2 regions of the Sulfitobacter marinivivus genome follow, and region 2 is predicted to be linked to the other one. Evidence: riboswitches for the same ligand, from Rfam matches in the RefSeq annotation. Region 2 holds a riboswitch; the other holds the start of a gene.
The links. A riboswitch is a leader RNA that binds a small molecule or an ion and turns the genes downstream of it on or off. The one in region 2 is predicted to bind thiamine pyrophosphate.
Positions count from the first base shown of each region.

Region 1 (3,837 bases), on a different contig from region 2:
AGGCGCGGGCCAGCACGCTGGGCGACGGGTATTGCGCCGTGCCCAGCATCAGCCGCGATGTGATCTGTTTTCCGTAGACCTGCATCCTAGCCCCCCTGCCGGGGTGCGACGATCTCGATCCGGTCACCCGGCGACAGCGCGGTATTCTCCCGCGCGGTGGCGGGCACAAAGCTTTCGTTGACCGCCGATGCGATCTTGGCCCCGCCGTAGCCGAGTTCGTCAAGTGCGCCGGCAAGCGTCTCTGCGCGCACCTCCGTAGGGGTGCCGTTAACGGTGATCTTCATACAAAAACTCCGGTTTGGTGCCCTCGCAGGCCATCTCTGCCGCCATCCGCGCCAGCGCGGGCGCAAGCAGAAAGCCGTGGCGAAAAAGGCCGTTGACGTAGATTGTCGCACCGCGCCGTTGCAGGCGCGGCAGGTTGTCGGGAAAGGCAGGGCGGGCATCGGCGCCGACTTCGACCAGTTCTGCCTCGGCAAAGGCGGGATGCAGCGCATGCGCCGCCGACAAAAGCTCGAGGACAGCGCGGACGCTGCGGCGACGGTCATCGCTTTCGATTTGCGTGGCGCCGAGCATGAACAGACCGTCACCACGCGGCACGACGTAGAGCGGAAAGCGCGGGTGGAGCAGCCGGACCGGCCTGCTGAGGCGGATGTCGGTGCTGCGCAGCACTGCCATCTCTCCCTTCACGCCGCGCAGATCGCGCAAGGCATCCCGCGCCGCCAGCCCGCGGCAGTCGAATGTCAGGCCCCCTGCGTCCGCTTGCCCGGAGGCGAAGGTGACACCGGCCTGCATCAAACCTTCGCGCAACCGGAACAGCGCGGCGCGCGGATCGATATGTCCTTCGTCGGCGATATGAAGGGCGCGGTCGAACCGACCGTCGAGGTCAGGCTCAAGTGCGGCCAGCGCAGCCGCGTCGGCTTGCCGGTGCTGTGGAACACGGCGTGCGAAACGGTCAAGCTCCCGCCGGTCACGGTCGAGGGCGACCGCGACGGTTCCCCGCCGCGCAACTGCCACACCCTGCCGTTCCCACCAATCGGCGGCTTCCTGTCCCAGCCGCACAACCGGTTCCTCGGCGGTTTCGCCCTCGCAGAAAGGGGCCAGCATCCCGCCTGCCCACCACGAACACCCGTGCGGCCCGGGCCGATCGGCTGGGTCGATGACGGTCACATCGCAACCACGGGCGACCAGTTCCGTCGCCACGCACAGCCCCGCAACGCCGGCGCCCAGTACCGTCGCGCGCATCATCGGCTCCAGACCTCGTAAAAGTGGTGAACCGGCCCGCAACCGCCGCCGATCTGCAACCCGTCCGCCGCGCGGATCGCACCGTGCAGCCATGCCTGCGCGCGCCGGACCGCCGCCACGACGGTGGCCCCTTTCGCCAGTTCGGCAGCGATCGCCGACGACAGGCTGCATCCGGTCCCGTGGGTGTTGCGCGTCGCAAGCCGTGGTTGCGACAGCTCCGTTGTCGCAAAGGCTGTGACCAGCCTGTCGATGCAGGTCGCACCGGTCGCGTGGCCGCCTTTCATCACCACTGCCCCTGCTCCAAGTGCGCGCAACGCATGCCCCTGTGCCTCGGTCTGCGCGGCGGTGTCTGCGGGGTCTTGCCCCAACAGGCGGGCCGCTTCGGGCAGGTTCGGCGTCAGCACATCGGCACGCGGCAGCAGGCGTTCGATCAGCGCGGCCTCGGCCTCTTCGGCCAACAGCGCGTGCCCCGACTTTGCGATCATCACGGGATCGAGCACGACAGGGCCGCGATAACCTTCGAGCGCATCGGCCACGGCGGCGATGATCTCTGGCGATGCGAGCATCCCGATCTTGATGGCTTGCGGGGGGATGTCTTCGAGAACGGCTGTTATCTGCGCGCCGACCACGGCGGGCGATACTTCCTCGACCGCGAAAACACCTCGTGTGTTCTGCGCGGTGATCGCCGTGATCGCACTGGTGCCGTACACGCCGAGGGCCGAAAAAGTCTTGAGATCGGCCTGGATGCCCGCACCTCCACCGCTGTCGGAGCCCGCGATGGTCAAAGCTGAACAATGTGGCATCTTCTACATCTCCTCCGGCGAGGGGAGGAGGAAGAACAAGCGGGAAAGGACGGTGCGCCTGATCTTGCTCCGTTTCCTACGCCGGTATTGTCCGGATCAGGTTCAATGGGTTAGCTTGCGCCTCTCAGCCCCAGACGGGGCACCCCAACGGATTTGGATTATTGATATCAGCCTGCGGACGCCCCTGCAACTGCCCAAAGCGCGCGACCGGATTCGGGGCGCGAGGGGCCGGGTGTGAAGGCCGGTGACCGGCGGCCAGTCCTACCGAAGGCAAACCGTGCCAGTTGATGCTGGCCATCAAACGCGCAATAGATCTTGATACCATCACCACCCACAGCACGATTTTGATACCGAACCGAACCGCAACCACAGGACCCCCCATGACAGATACCATTCTCGCCGAATTTCTACTGCCGACGGAAGAGCTGCGCGATGATCTGCCTTTCTATACGAAGACGCTGGGCATGCGGCTTGAAAATATCTATCCCGCCGATGACCCATCTGTGGCGAGCTTTTCCGGCTACGGCATCCGCCTGCGGATCGAGAAAGGCGCCGATGTCGCCCCCGGCCATCTGCGCATTCTGACCGACGATCCCGACAGTTTTTCGGATGGCGCGCGCGAACTGACCGCGCCAAACGGCACCCGCATCACGCTTGCGCCGCTGACCCCACAGGTAGACCCGATCGAAACCCAGCATGAATTCGCCGTCCGCCGCCTGCGCGACGAAGCGCCATGGGTGATCGGCCGCGCGGGTATGCATTACCGCGATCTGATCCCGTCCCGCCTCGGCGGGTCGATCATCGCCAGCCACATCCGCATCCCCGACGGCGGCCCCGTTCCGGACATGGTCCACTACCACACGGTCGGGTTCCAGCTGATCTTTTGCTATCGCGGCTGGGTCGATGTGCTCTACGAGGATCAGGGCGATGTGATCCGCCTGCACGCAGGCGATTGCGTGACCCAGCCGCCGGGGATCCGCCACCGTGTCGTCGAAGCCTCTCCCAACATCGAGGTGATCGAGATCGGCGTGCCAGCCGAACACGTCACCACCATCGACCACGATTTCACGCTCCCCAACGGCAAAGGCGATCCCGCCCGCGAATGGGACGGCCAGACCTTTGTGCACCACGTAAAAGACAGGGCGGAGTGGCATCCCTTCCGCATCCCCGGCTTCATCGCGCGCGACACCGGCATTACCGCGGGGACCAAGGGCGTGGCCGGTATTCAGGTCGTCCGAAAAGGCGACGGCGAAACGAGGGCCTTTACCCACGATGCCGACATCCACTTCACCTTCGTGATGGAGGGTACGATGACACTGGCGGCCGATGGTCACGATCCCCGCCAGCTCGAAGCGGGTGACGGTTTCGTCATCCCGCCCGGGTTGGTCGCGACTTACAACGATGCCTCGCCTGATCTCGAACTGCTCGAAGTCGCGCTGCGCGGTGATTTCACGACAACGCTGCGGTAACCGCTCCAGAAACGCAAACGCCGCCCCGGAGGGCGGCGTATAAGCGTCTGATAACGCGTTTTTATTGGTTGCGGGAGTAGGATTTGAACCTACGACCTTCAGGTTATGAGCCTGACGAGCTACCGGGCTGCTCCATCCCGCGCCAATGTGTGTCACCTAACGCGAGTCGGAACGGACTGCAACCCTGAACGCCATGCTCCAAGGCCCAAAACCACCGAAATTCGATATTTATTTCCACGGTGCGGCAGCGGGTATTCGTTTCTGTACCCCTTGGCTTTGACGGCCCGGTTTTCAGCCATCCCCTTCTGCGGATCAGCGGTAGA
Region 1 is NZ_JBEFLP010000004.1:148,629-152,465, forward strand. Features, by position in the region: gene ABMC89_RS17390 (thiazole synthase) at 1-85, opposite strand, end outside; gene thiS (sulfur carrier protein ThiS) at 87-284, opposite strand; gene ABMC89_RS17400 (FAD-dependent oxidoreductase) at 268-1,245, opposite strand; gene thiD (bifunctional hydroxymethylpyrimidine kinase/phosphomethylpyrimidine kinase) at 1,242-2,045, opposite strand; TPP riboswitch at 2,102-2,202, opposite strand; gene ABMC89_RS17410 (cupin domain-containing protein) at 2,426-3,514, shown strand; tRNA gene ABMC89_RS17415 (tRNA-Met) at 3,580-3,656, opposite strand.
Region 1: another riboswitch for thiamine pyrophosphate. It lies ahead of thiD (bifunctional hydroxymethylpyrimidine kinase/phosphomethylpyrimidine kinase); the one in region 2 lies ahead of thiB (thiamine ABC transporter substrate binding subunit).

Region 2 (3,837 bases):
ACGAGGATCTGGGCCACGCCGCCCACCAGCCCCGCCGACACGAGCAAGAGTGCAGTCTGCCCGGTGGGGACGACCCAGCCGAAGGGCAGGGTGAACAGCGACAGGACGGTCGCGGTGGCCGAAAAGTAAAAGACGATCGCGGCTGTATGTTCGTTCTGCACCAGCTGGCGCAGGTGTATCTGGACAAGGCTGCGCATCAGCGTGGCCCCGAGGATCATCAGCGCACCGATGGTGGCCATGTGATCCAGCCGCGCGCCGCCAAACCGGGGCCAGAGGATGATGATGACCCCGACAAGCCCGACGGCGACCGCGCTGATCCGCAGGAATCGGATGCGTTCTCCGAGCATCAGCGCGGCAAGAAGCACCGTGAAGATCGGAGTGGCGAACCCGATGGCCGTGACTTCGGGCAGGGGCAGCAGGCCCAGCCCGCCGAACGTCAGACCCATGGCTGTGGTGCCGAACAGGCCCCGCCAGACGTGGCCCATCGGCTTCTTGGCTTTCAGGCCGATTTTCAGCTGCCCGCGCTGGGCCAGCCAGGCAAGGATGATCGGGATGGCAAACAGCGAGCGGAAGAATACCTGCTCGCCTGGGGGGATCTCGTCCGAGGTGGATTTGATGATCGCCGACATGCAGGTGAACAGAAAGATCGCGGTGATTTTCAGGGCAACACCGAGTGCCGGTCTGGCTGAGAAATCCTCGACCTTCATCGCGTCATCACGCGCCGGGCCCGATCGTGCCGCGGTTTTCACCGACCTGCCCGCGGTGGAGGAGCAGGTGATCGAGGATCACGCAGGCCATCATCGCCTCGCCCACCGGCACCGCGCGGATGCCGACGCAGGGGTCGTGACGGCCCTTGGTGATGATCTCGGTCTCTTCGCCGGTCTTGGTGATGGTACGGCGGGTGGTCAGGATGCTGGAGGTCGGCTTGACGGCAAAGCGCACGACGATGTCCTGTCCGGTGCTGATCCCGCCCAGAATGCCGCCCGCGTGATTTGACGAATACTGCGGGCCGTCGGGGCCCATGGTGATCTCGTCCGCGTTCAGCTCGCCGGTCAGCATGGCCGCCGACATGCCCTCGCCGATCTCGACGCCCTTCACGGCATTGATGCTCATCATCGCGGCCGCCAGATCGGTATCGAGCTTGCCGTAAACAGGCGCGCCGATGCCCGCAGGGACACCGCGCGCGGTGACCTCAATGATCGCCCCGACGGAAGACCCCGATTTGCGCAGGCCATCGAGATAGTCTGCCCAATCGGCTGCCGCGCGGGCGTCCGGGACCCAGAAAGGGTTCTGCTCGATCTGGTCCCAGTCGAACGCATCCCGGTCGATCTTGTGCGGTCCCATCTGCACCATGTAGCCGGTGATCTGCACGTTCGGCGCGATCGCCTTGATCGCCTCGCGGGCCAAACCGCCCGCCGCGACCCGGCTGGCCGTCTCGCGCGCCGAGGACCGTCCGCCGCCGCGATAATCGCGCACGCCGTACTTCTGGAAATAGGTGATGTCCGCATGACCGGGGCGGAACTTGTCCTTGATATCGCCGTAGTCCTTCGACCGTTGGTCGGTGTTTTCAATCAACAACTGCACGGGGGTGCCGGTGGTCACGCCTTCGAACGTGCCAGACAGAATCCGGACCTCATCCGCCTCGCGGCGCTGGGTGGTGAATTTGTTCTGCCCGGGTTTGCGCTTGTCGAGCCAGTGCTGGATCATGCCCGCGTCGATCTCTACGCCCGGGGGGCAGCCATCCACGGTCGCACCCAAAGCCGGCCCGTGGCTTTCGCCCCAGGTGGTCACACGGAAAAGATGGCCAAAGCTGTTGATCGACATGCGGTGCTCCTTCCTCCCTGCCTTAGCCGGGGGAGCGGGTGCGCTCAAGGGGATTTGCCTTGCCAAGGGGATGCAGCTGTCCTAGCTCTTGGGGCACCTCGGGGGGCGCTGCGGCGCTGAGATTGCGAAAGCTGACCCGTTGAACCTGAACCGGTTAACACCGGCGGAGGGAAGGTCTGGACATCCATCCAAACGTTTCTGACGCCGCAATTTGGAGGATGCCATGAAGTATCTTACGTTTGCAGCAGCAACATTCGGCGCCAGTGCCGCACTGGCACAAACACCCGTGCTTACCGTCTATACATACGACAGCTTCACGTCCGACTGGGGCCCGGGCCCGGTGATCGAAAAGGCGTTCGAGGAAGTCTGCGCCTGCGATCTGAACCTTGTGGGCATGGGCGATGGCGCAGCACTTCTCGCGCGGCTGCGGCTTGAGGGCGCGCGGTCTGACGCAGATGTGGTGATGGGGCTCGATACGTCGCTGATCGCTGCCGCGAAGGAAACCGGTCTTTTTGCCGAGACGCCTGTGGAGGCCGCCTACGATCTGCCGGTCGCGTGGAACGACCCGGTTTTCGTGCCCTACGATTGGGGTTATTTCGCATTCGTTCACAACAAGGATTTCGAAGCGCCCACGGATTTCCGCGCGCTGGCGGAAAGTGACGCGTCGATCATCATCCAGGATCCGCGTTCGTCGACTCCCGGTCTGGGCCTTCTGATGTGGGTCAAGTCGGCCTACGGCGACGAGGCATCGGCGATCTGGGAAGGGCTGGCCGATAACGTCGTGACGGTCACCAAAGGCTGGTCCGAAGCCTACGGTCTGTTCCTCGAGGGGGAATCGGACATGGTGCTGAGCTATACGACTTCGCCCGCCTACCACCTGATCGCCGAGGACGACGACAGCAAGACCACTGCATCCTTCACCGAAGGTCACTACATGCAGATCGAGGTGCTGGGCCGGCTTGCCGGCAGCGATACACCGGATCTGGCCGCGCAATTCATGGAATTCATGGTCTCCGACGCGGCGCAATCGGCACTGCCCACGACGAACTGGATGTACCCGGCGGTGACACCCGATGGCGGGTTGCCCGACGGGTTCGACACCCTGACAACGCCTGAAAAGGCGCTGCTGACACCTGCCGAAGAGGTGCCCGCGATCCGCGAGGAAGCTTTGGCCGAATGGCTCAACGCATTGTCCCAATAGGATCTAGGGCAGGGATCGGCGCGGCGGGGCTTACCCTCGCGCTGATCCTCGCCGCACTTGTCGCGGTTCTGTTGCGGGCCGAGGCGGGATCGGGGCTGGCCCCGAGCGATTGGGCCGCAATCAGGTTTACGGTGCATCAGGCGCTCTGGTCTGCGGGGCTGTCCGTTCTTCTTGCGCTGCCGGTCGCGCGGGCCTTGGCGCGGCGCCGCTTTGTCGGGCGCGGTGCGCTGGTGACGCTGCTGGGCGCGCCATTCATTCTGCCGGTGATCGTGGCGGTCTTCGGTCTGCTGACAGTGTTCGGGCGGAACGGCTGGATGAATGACCTGCTGGCGGCGCTGGGCCTTCCGGGCGTGTCGGTCTACGGATTTCACGGGGTCGTACTCGCCCATGTCTTTTTCAACCTGCCGCTGGCGACGCGGTTGCTGTTGCAGGGCTGGCAGACCATTCCGGCGGAGCGTTTCAGGCTCGCCGCGCAATTGCGCCTGACGCCATGGGCCGTGTTTCAGGCAATCGAACGTCCGATGCTCTTGCAGATGGTGCCCGGCATTTTCGTTCTGATCTTCGTGATCTGCCTGACCAGTTTTGCCGTGGCACTGACGCTGGGCGGCGGGCCGCGCGCCACGACGGTCGAACTGGCGATCTATCAGGCCTTCCGTTTCGATTTCGATCTGGGGCGCGCGGCGATGCTGTCTGTGGTGCAGCTGGTCCTCGCGGGGGGGCTGGCGCTGGCGGCGTTGCGGTTCGTTCCGCAGATCAGCGTAGGCGGCGGGCTGGACCGCGTCCGCCAGCGCTGGGATGCGAACCGCGCGGCG
Region 2 is NZ_JBEFLP010000001.1:2,197,644-2,201,480, reverse strand. Features, by position in the region: gene ABMC89_RS10845 (DMT family transporter) at 1-707, opposite strand, end outside; gene aroC (chorismate synthase) at 715-1,824, opposite strand; TPP riboswitch at 1,914-2,013, shown strand; gene thiB (thiamine ABC transporter substrate binding subunit) at 2,048-3,025, shown strand; gene ABMC89_RS10830 (thiamine/thiamine pyrophosphate ABC transporter permease ThiP) at 3,001-3,837, shown strand, end outside.